DNA from 3 places in the Pseudomonas sp. MPR-R2A5 genome. Region 3 is predicted to be linked to each of the others. Evidence: predicted binding sites of a transcription regulator. Region 3 holds the regulator's gene; each other region holds the start of a gene.
The links. The regulator FliA, encoded in region 3, starts transcription of late flagellar genes. The targets are predictions, from matches to a motif close to CTAAAGTTTNNNNNNNNNNNGCCGNTAA.
Positions count from the first base shown of each region.

Region 1: the regulator FliA is predicted to act here: its motif matches at 1,884-1,911, upstream of AC1Q6I_RS17370 (methyl-accepting chemotaxis protein).
Region 2: the regulator FliA is predicted to act here: its motif matches at 1,688-1,715, upstream of AC1Q6I_RS14515 (methyl-accepting chemotaxis protein).

Region 1 covers NZ_JBXAFK010000023.1:9,511-12,785, forward strand. Annotated here, with positions in the region: gene AC1Q6I_RS17360 (LysR family transcriptional regulator) at 1-709, opposite strand, end outside; gene AC1Q6I_RS17365 (aldo/keto reductase) at 830-1,825, shown strand; gene AC1Q6I_RS17370 (methyl-accepting chemotaxis protein) at 1,970-3,275, shown strand, end outside.
Region 2 covers NZ_JBXAFK010000018.1:11,944-15,218, reverse strand. Annotated here, with positions in the region: gene AC1Q6I_RS14525 (hypothetical protein) at 1-24, shown strand, start outside; gene AC1Q6I_RS14520 (hypothetical protein) at 132-1,478, shown strand; gene AC1Q6I_RS14515 (methyl-accepting chemotaxis protein) at 1,761-2,975, shown strand; gene AC1Q6I_RS14510 (response regulator) at 2,985-3,275, shown strand, end outside.
Region 3 covers NZ_JBXAFK010000043.1:65,690-68,964, reverse strand. Annotated here, with positions in the region: gene flhF (flagellar biosynthesis GTPase FlhF) at 1-868, shown strand, start outside; gene fleN (flagellar synthesis regulator FleN) at 974-1,807, shown strand; gene fliA (RNA polymerase sigma factor FliA) at 1,804-2,544, shown strand; gene AC1Q6I_RS25985 (chemotaxis response regulator CheY) at 2,712-3,086, shown strand; gene AC1Q6I_RS25980 (protein phosphatase CheZ) at 3,105-3,275, shown strand, end outside.

The DNA.
Region 1 (3,275 bases), on a different contig from region 3:
CGTATCCGGCTTCGCAAGCAGAGAAATAGCCGTCTGAACTGTTCACCGCGACAGTCTTGGCCAGGTTGACGCTCCGCAACTCGTTCGCTAATGCGAATTCCAGCCCGAAGCGTTTGCCGCTGGCGCTGGACACATACTCAACCATCTGATGCCGGGCCAGGTCGTCCAGGGTTTGGGGCACCCCCATGCGTTCCAGGTACCCGGGGCTGGCCAAGGTCAGTTGGTCCATCATCGCCAGCGGCCTGGCCACCAGTGATTCGTCCAGGGCCGGGCCACCGCGCAGCACGCAATCCACACCTTCGCGTATCAGGTCCACCGGGCGGTCATTAAGGCTGATCTCCAGTTCAATCTGCGGGTAACGCGAGGTGAACGTCGGCAACGCGGGGATCACGATAAGGCGCCCGATACCCGACGGCATATCAATGCTCAGGGTGCCGCGCGGGTTCTGGCTGCGGGTAGAAAACACCGCTTCGGTTTCCTCCAGGTCTGTCAGCAATTGCACGCAACGCTGGTAATACGCCGTGCCATCCAGGGTCGGACTGACCTGACGCGTCGTGCGCTGCAACAACTGCACGCCCAGGTGCGCTTCCAGTTGCTTGATCAGGATCGTCACCGACGCGCGTGGCAGTTGCAGGCTGTCGGCCGCCTTGGCGAACCCGCCCAACTCGACAATCCGGGTAAACACGCGCATTGCGTTGAAACGGTCCAAATCTCGCCACCTCTATTATGGATTATTTAGATTTTACGAATAGTGATAGTGCTTTTAGCCGGTTTATCCCGGTTTTGTCGAGGGTAACAATAGGCGCCTACCTCAACAGGAGCTGCACCCATGCACACTCGTCAACTCGGTAAAAACGGCCCACGTGTTTCCGCCATCGGCCTCGGCTGCATGGGCATGACCGACTTCTACACCCCCGACACCGATACCACCGAGGCCACGGCCACCCTGCATCGCGCGCTGGAACTGGGGGTCAACTTCCTCGACACCGCCGACATGTACGGCCCGCACACCAATGAACAACTGATCGGCCAGGCCATCGCCGGCAAACGCGATCAAGTGTTCCTGGCGAGCAAATTCGGCATCGTGCGCGACCCGGCGAACCCGGCGCGGCGCGGCGTCAATGGGCGTCCCGAGTACATCCGCGAGGCCATCGACGGCACGTTGCGGCGGCTGGGCATAGAAACACTGGACCTGTATTACCAGCACCGCATTGACCCTGAGGTCGCCATCGAAGAAACCGTCGGCGCCATGGCCGAGCTGGTCAAGCAAGGCAAGGTGCGTTACCTGGGCCTGAGCGAAGCGTCCGCCGCCACCTTGGAACGCGCCCACAAGGTGCACCCGATCAGCGCGCTGCAAAGCGAATATTCCTTGTGGAGCCGCGACCAGGAAGACAACGGCTGCCTGGCCGCCTGCCAACGCCTGGGCATTGCCTTCGTGCCCTACAGTCCGTTGGGCCGGGGCTTTCTCACCGGCGCCCTGCAAAGCCCGGACGATTTCGGCGCCGATGACTATCGCCGTCTCAGCCCACGTTTCCAGGGCGATAACTTTGCGAAAAACCTGCAATTGGTGAAACAGGTACAACGCCTGGCGGCTGACAAAGGCGTCACCGCCGGGCAATTGGCTTTGGCCTGGGTGCTCGCGCAAGGTGACTTCATCATCCCAATCCCCGGGACCAAGCAGCGCAGGTACCTGGAACAGAACGTAGCGGCTGTATCGATCACCCTCACCCCGGCCGAACTGGCGGCGTTGGACGCCATCTTCCCTGCCGACGCCACAGCTGGCCTGCGCTACCCCAAGGAAGTCATGGCAATGCTGGATATCTGACGAGCCCTGCCAGGGAGCCCCTTTATCAAGGGGCTCCCACTTCCTTGCACCATCGTACCTAAAGCTATTGCGCGCCAAGCCGATAGCCCTACGAAGCTCTAACAAAGCCGCGTCGACAATAAACGCTTCGTAAGGACGACCCCCATGCCCCCACTGCGCTCCATCCAAGCTCGCTACACCGTGTTCCTGGTGCTGTTCGTCCTGATGCTATTAGTGTTGACCGTCGTGGGCATCGGCCAATTGGTCGCGCCCACCCTGCGCCAGACTGAAGAGCAGGTCGTACTCAATCGCATCGCCGAGGTTGCGGTACAGATCCAGGGCGAGTTGAACAAAGTCCAGGCCCAGCAACGCACCATCACCCAAACCATCCCCCTGCTCGACAGCGATGCCATCGACAAGGTCCTGCCAGGTCTGGTGGACCAGTATGGCGAGCTGAAAGTGTTCGGCGGTGGTATCTGGCCGCTGCCCAACCAGCGCACGCCCGGGCGCAACAAGCACAGCACCTTCTGGCACCGTGATGCGTCGGGCAAGCTGGCCGTGAACACCTTCTGGAACAGCGACCCGGCGCCCAACTACTACGACCAGAGCTGGTACAAGGGCGGCCTCGCCGCGCCACGCGGGCAATGTGCCTGGGCCGCGGCCTACAAGGACGACGCCAGCCAGGAGCCGCGCACCAACTGCGCCATGGCCATCCAGCGTGATGGCGCGGCGTATGGCGTTGCCACTATCGACGTGACCCTGGGTTTCTTCAACGACCTGGTGGCGAGCAAGGAAAAAGACATCGGCGGGCAAATGCTGATCGTCGAAGGCGACGGCAAGATCATCAGCAACAGCACACGTATCAACAGCCCGGTGGTGCTGAAGAACATCAGCGAACTGAGCGGCACCTCGGCGTTCGCCGCCATGATCAGCAAAGCCCTTGGCCAGCGTGACCAGAAGTTGCAACGCAGCGAGTTCGACAACCAGGGCGTGGCCAGCACCTTCTACATGCGCCCGATCGAAGGCACGCCATGGTTCCTCGCGACCGCCCTGCCCACCTCGCTGATCACCGCCCAGCGCGATGACGTGCTCGGCACCCTGGCGCTGCTGCAAATTCCCATGGTACTGCTGCTGGTGCTGCTGGCGGCCTATGCGATTCGCCAGTTGGTCCAGCGCATGAAAACGCTGAAAAGCAACATCGACGCACTCTCCGCCGGCGACGCCGACCTCACGCGACGCATCACCATCCGCGCCGAAGACGAACTCGGCGCCATCGGCCACTCGGTCAACCGCTTTATCGTCTACCTGCAAAACATGATCGGCGAAGTGACCCTGGCCACCGGGGCCATGTCGTCTGGCCTGGCGCAATTGCAGCAAACCTCGGCGCAGACCAACAGTATCCTGGTGCGGCATGCCTCGGAGACCGACCAGACCGTCACCGCGATCACCGAAATGAGCTCCACCGCCGACA
Region 2 (3,275 bases), on a different contig from region 3:
GTGACATTCCGATATCGATATTAATAAAACAAAAAGTACTCGCAGCCTATTTGGCTGCGGGTTGCTTTCCAGATTTGACAATAGACTTTTCATCGCACCGTTGCTGTTTTCCCAAGCCAAGGTGAATGCTCATGGTCATTATCAATCCTGCCGCATCGTCGGCTTACAACCCCGTGGCAAACAGCTCAGTCAACGCCACGCCTCGCTCTTCGGTGTCGCCAGGCGATGAAGTCAAACCCGATACCTATGGTTCAGCAACCGATAGTGGCACCTTCAGCTCAGTCTCAATCCTGGCTCAGCAATTGAGTGAAGCCGCAACGCGTGCCGAAACCCGCATCGGCCAAAACGATACCAGCCTGCTCGACTCGATTACCGGCGATCAGTACTTCGTCAACCAAGCGCAGCACGACGCGCAGGTCCCCTCTACCGATAACCCGGATCTCCTGGCACGGGCTCGACAAGCGACCGGCTTCGTCAACGGTTCTGATACCAACCCGTTCAAGGGCCTCACGCGCGATCAACTCCAGCTGATTGCCCACGACGACGGCGGGCCTTTCACCCTCAATGAGCGACGTGCCGCATGGGAAGAGCTGCGATCGATGGAGCCTCCGGCGCCGGCCAAGTCCAATTCCCACCGTGACCTCATGATTTCGCGCCTGTTTGGTAGCAACACCGAGCCACCGGTCGCCAAGCCACCGTTTACCCGCTTCAATGGCACCCTAAACCCTAACCTTTTCCTTAACCGCGAGGATCGTGCCTTGTTCGCGGATATGTATGCTTATGCGCAGGCGCAGGGAGTGGATTTGGTTTATGTCGATGCATTGGCCATGACACTCGGCACCTATCGTCATCACAGCGATGGCCGCCAGCTCTTGGGGGGCAACACCGGCTATGACGCGGAGCGGTATCGAGTGACTTTCGATTTCAAGCCGGAAGATGCTGCAATCGCCTCACGCGTCCTCAATGGTTCGGCGATCAACAGTACCCGTATCGACCAGGGTTTTTTGCGATACATCCTGCATCCAGACCATGGAGCGTTCATGAACATCGGGGGGATACCGTTCCTGGAGAAGATGGTGAACAAGTTCTCCAGCGAGGGCGATCAGCAACCGCCGCTGGGCAGCGAGTTCGCCACCTACACGCGAGTCCGGATCGAGGATCACATTGTTCGCACCACGGACAAGTCCATAAGGCTGCCGCCCTCCGAAGCACTCTCGGGTATCGTTAATGGCGTATGGGGCCTGACCGAAAAAGGCAAGGCGGCTGGCTATAGCATCGACCCGGTCACCGGCCGGATGAGCAAGCCAGCCAACGCCCCTGATGATCAAGCGTCGCCGTCCTCTACCCTGAATGCCCCTGTGGATACGGCGCTCAATCGCAATGCCTTCGACACCCTCGCAGACACCCGCGACCAGCCCAACGCACGATGGATCTGGCCCGGCCATCTGTTCAAGTTGATGAGGGGGTTCAAACCTTGAGGCTTGGGTGAAGACGGTCAAGGGCGGTCCTCTATCACCGCCGGTTGGGGGGCAATGGCGCAAGAGCGCGGCGTAGCCAGCCCCCGAGGCTTCTCAACGTCATGAGCGGACGTTAACGGCAGCGATTCGAAAGGCGCAGCTTCAGCGGGACTGAACACCGTGGACGTTCATCCGTTGGTCATAAATCAGACGGAAGGCACATAAGGTGTCTAAAGTTGTTCTGTACTGCGCAGATAAACCCTATGTCGTTTATATCCGCAACAACGTTCAAGGATCGAACTCATGACCCAGCGTCAAGCCAGCCGCATTTCCCCTACCGGTCATCCGCGTTTTCGCTGGTTTGCTTTCATCCCGGTCCTGCCCGCCGTCGTGTGGATATTGGTGCAATCAACTTCTGCGGCCAACCTGGCGGCCTGCGCGGTACTGGTGTTGATCGGCTTCGGTGCCTGTGCCTGGAGCGCGGGTTCGCAGCGTGACGCCACGCGGCGAGCCATTGCGCGTGCGCAGGCGGATCAGGCCGACGCGGACGCGGCACATAACGGCATGGCCGCGCGGGCACAGCTTGATGAAGTGTTGCTGGGCGCCATGCCGATCTGGGCCAAGCAGGTGGAAAGCTCGCGCCATCAGACCGAAGAAGCCATTGTGAGCCTGGCCAACCGTTTTACCGGCATTGCCGCACGGTTGCAGGAAACGGTACAAGCCTCGCAGCACGCTGCGGGTGAGCTGGATGGCCAGGCCGCCGACGGCGCGCTTGAGGTGCTGGCGCGCAGCGACAGTGAGCTGAGCCAGGTGATCAATTCGCTCAAGGCGACCCAAAGCAGCCGTGACCAAACCCTGGCCCAGGTCCGTAGCCTCACCGCCTATACCGGTGAACTGCGCACCATGGCCGCCGACGTGGCGGCGATTGCCGCGCAAACCAACCTGCTGGCGCTCAACGCGGCCATCGAGGCGGCGCGGGCTGGCGAAGCCGGTCGTGGCTTCGCCGTGGTGGCCGATGCGGTGCGCAGCCTGTCGAGCAAATCCAGTGAAACCGGCCAACAGATGTCGGCCAAGGTCGACATCATCAATAACGCCATTACCCAACTGGTACAGGCCGCGTCCAGCAGCGCCGACCAGGACAGCCACTCGGTGGCGGCGTCCGAAAACAGCATTCAAGTGGTGCTCGAGCGCTTCCAGAACATCACCGGGCGCCTGGCCGAGTCCGCCGACCTGCTCAAGCAGGAAAGCTACGGCATTCGTGATGAGATGACCGAGGTGCTGGTCAACCTGCAATTCCAGGACCGGGTCAGCCAGATCCTCAGTCACGTGCGAGACAACATGCACGCCTTGCATGACCACCTCCTGCAGGCCAGCCAGGCCCCTGACCAGGCGATCGCCGTCGACGCCCGGCAGTGGCTGGCGCGCATGGAAGCCACTTATGCCACCGACGAGCAACGGCGCATCCATCATGGCGAAGCGGCCGTGCAGCAGAATTCTCAAGACATTACCTTCTTTTAGGAGCACCTCATGGCGAAGAATGTATTAGTGGTCGACGACTCCAGCAGTGTGCGGCAAGTGGTCGGCATTGCCTTGAAAAGCGCCGGTTACGACGTGATCGAAGCGTGCGACGGCCGGGATGCCCTGGGCAAGCTCACCGGGCAGAAGGTGCACCTGATCATCAGCGACGTAAACATGCCCAACATGGACGGCATCACCTTCGTCAAGGAGGTCAAGAAGCTGGCCAACTACAAGTTCACCCCGATCATCATGCTGACCACCGAGTCCCAGGAATCGAAGAAGGCCGAGGGCCAGGCCGCT
Region 3 (3,275 bases):
GGCCTGGACCCAGTTGCAAGGCAGCAAACCACACCAGGCTAACCTCTGGCGTCGCCTGCAACGCATCGGCCTGTCTGGCCCGTTGTCCCGCGACCTGTTGGCGCTGACCACCGAAATCGAAGAACCTCGCCAGGCCTGGCGCATGTTGCTGGCCCACCTGGCGCGGATGATCGCCACTCCGGAAATCGAACCCCTGGAAGAGGGCGGTGTGATCGCCATGGTCGGCCCTGCCGGCATGGGCAAGACCACCACCCTGGCCAAGCTGGCGGCCCGTTATGTGCTCAAATACGGCGCTTCGAATATCGCGCTGGTGAGCATGGACAGCTACCGTATCGGCGCCCAGGAGCAACTCAAGACCCTGGGCCGCATCCTCAATGTGTCGGTGACCCACGTCGACCCGGGCCAGTCGCTGGCCAACGCGCTCGACCCGTTGCTGCGCAAACGCGTGGTGCTGATCGACACCGCGGGGCTGCAAGCCAGCGACCCGGCCTTGCGCCTGCAACTGGAAAGCCTGGCCGGGCGTGGCATCAAGTCTAAAAATTACCTGGTGCTTGCAACCACCAGCCAAAAACAAGTTCTTACCGCTGCGTACCATAGCTACAAGCGCTGCGGGCTGGCCGGCTGCATCCTGACTAAGCTTGATGAAACGGCGAGTCTGGGCGAGGTGTTGAGCCTGGCCATCAGTCATGAACTACCGGTCGCCTACCTGACCGACGGGCCGCGGATCCCGGATGACCTGCATCTGCCGCGCCGTCATCAGTTGGTCAGCCGTGCCGTCAGCGTGCAAATGCAAGAAGAGCCTAGCGAGGAAGCGATGGCCGACATGTTCGCTGACCTCTACCACAACCCGGCAAAACGGGTGGGTTGAGTCAGTATGAACACCGTGAAATGTATCTACATCGATGGTCTGCAAGCGATTCACGCGGCCAAGCCATGTAGCCTGCGTCTAAGCAAGACAAGGTAAAGAAATAAAATGGGCAGCATGCATCCCGTACAGGTGATCGCGGTGACCGGCGGCAAAGGTGGCGTCGGGAAAACTAACGTGTCAGTGAATTTGTCCCTGGCGCTGGCAGAGCTTGGCCGTCGCGTCATGCTGCTGGATGCTGACCTGGGGCTGGCGAATGTCGACGTTCTGCTGGGACTGACGCCCAAACATACCCTCGCCGATGTGATCGAGGGCCGCTGTGAGCTGCGTGATGTGCTGCTCCAGGGCCCCGGTGGGATCCGTATCGTACCGGCCGCCTCGGGCACCCAGAGCATGGTGCACCTGAGCCCGGCGCAGCATGCCGGTCTGATCCAGGCGTTCAGCGATATCGGCGACAACCTCGACGTGCTGGTGATCGACACCGCCGCCGGGATCGGCGAGTCGGTGGTCAGCTTCGTGCGCGCCGCGCAGGAAGTGTTGCTGGTGGTCTGCGATGAACCCACCTCGATCACCGACGCCTATGCCCTGATCAAACTGCTTAACCGCGACTACGGCATGAACCGCTTCCGCGTGCTGGCCAACATGGCCCAAAGCCCGCAGGAAGGCCGCAACCTGTTCGCCAAGTTGACCAAGGTCACGGATCGCTTTCTCGATGTCGCCCTACAATACGTCGGCGCAGTTCCCTATGACGAGTGTGTGCGCAAGGCTGTGCAAAAGCAGCGTGCAGTCTACGAAGCGTTCCCTCGTTCGAAATGCGCCTTGGCGTTCAAGGCTATTGCTCAGAAGGTCGATACTTGGCCGTTGCCCGCCAACCCTCGGGGGCATCTGGAGTTTTTCGTCGAGCGATTGGTGCATCAGACGAGCGCAGGACCCGTGCTATGACAGCGACCGGCTACAACGCCTACAAGAAGTCCGCCCGTGACAGTCAGGGTGAGTTGATCGAGCGTTACGCGCCTTTGGTCAAACGCATCGCCTATCACTTGCTGGCACGCCTCCCCGCCAGTGTCCAGGTCGAAGACCTGATCCAGGCCGGCATGATCGGCCTTCTCGAAGTGTCGACCAAATACGACGCGAGCAAGGGCGCGAGTTTCGAGACGTATGCGGGTATCCGTATCCGTGGCGCGATGCTCGATGAGGTGCGCAAAGGCGATTGGGCGCCGCGTTCGGTACACCGCAATACGCGCATGGTCAGTGACGCAATTCGGTCAATTGAAGCAAAAACCGGTCGCGACGCTAAAGATCATGAAGTTGCGGCCGAACTCCAATTGAGTCTCGACGATTATTACGGGATTTTGAACGATACCTTGGGCAGCCGCCTGTTCAGTTTCGACGACCTGTTGCAGGACGGCGAACACGAAGGGTTGCACGAGGACGGCGCGAGTACGCATATGGAGCCGTCGCGTGACCTGGAGGATGAACGCTTCCAGGGCGCATTGGCCGACGCAATTGCCAATTTGCCGGAGCGTGAGCGACTGGTGTTGGCGCTGTACTACGACGAAGAGCTGAACCTCAAGGAAATCGGTGAGGTCCTGGGGGTCAGCGAATCGCGTGTCAGCCAGCTGCACAGCCAGTGCGCGGCCCGCTTGCGGGGGCGATTGGGAGAGTGGCGCGCGCGCTGACAGGCAGTGTGGGGACACTGCAGACGCAACCGCGAGGGCCTTGGCCGCCGCGGGGGCTAACCGTGGTGCCCTGGGCAGTCCTTTTTGTGTAACGCCTGTTGATTGAAATGGCGCGTCCAGGTGCTGGGCGCGTTTAAGACTGCTTGGAGGTCGAATTGGACAAGAACATGAAAATCCTCATCGTTGATGACTTCTCAACGATGCGGCGGATCATAAAAAACCTGTTGCGTGACCTTGGGTTCACAAACACGGTCGAGGCGGATGACGGCCTTACGGCGATTCCGATCCTCAACAGCGGGAGCATCGACTTTCTGGTAACCGATTGGAACATGCCGGGCATGACGGGTATCGACTTGTTGCGCCACGTGCGTGCCGACGAAAAACTGCGCAGTCTTCCCGTGCTGATGGTGACCGCCGAAGCCAAGCGTGAACAGATCATCGAAGCCGCCCAAGCCGGGGTTAACGGCTATGTGGTCAAACCATTCACTGCGCAGGCCTTGAAAGAGAAGATCGAAAAAATCTTCGAACGCATCCACGGCTAATGCTGCCACGGGGGAGCTATGGAGCAAAAAGAATCATCGCAGGCCGACTTTGAGTCGACCCTGAAAAAACATGCTCACCAGCTGGTCGACAGCCTTGAAAAAGGCCAGTTCGGCGATGCGGTGCAGTTAATCCATCAGCTCAACCAGACCCGTGACCGCGGCCTGTACCAGGAGGTGGGCAAGCTCACA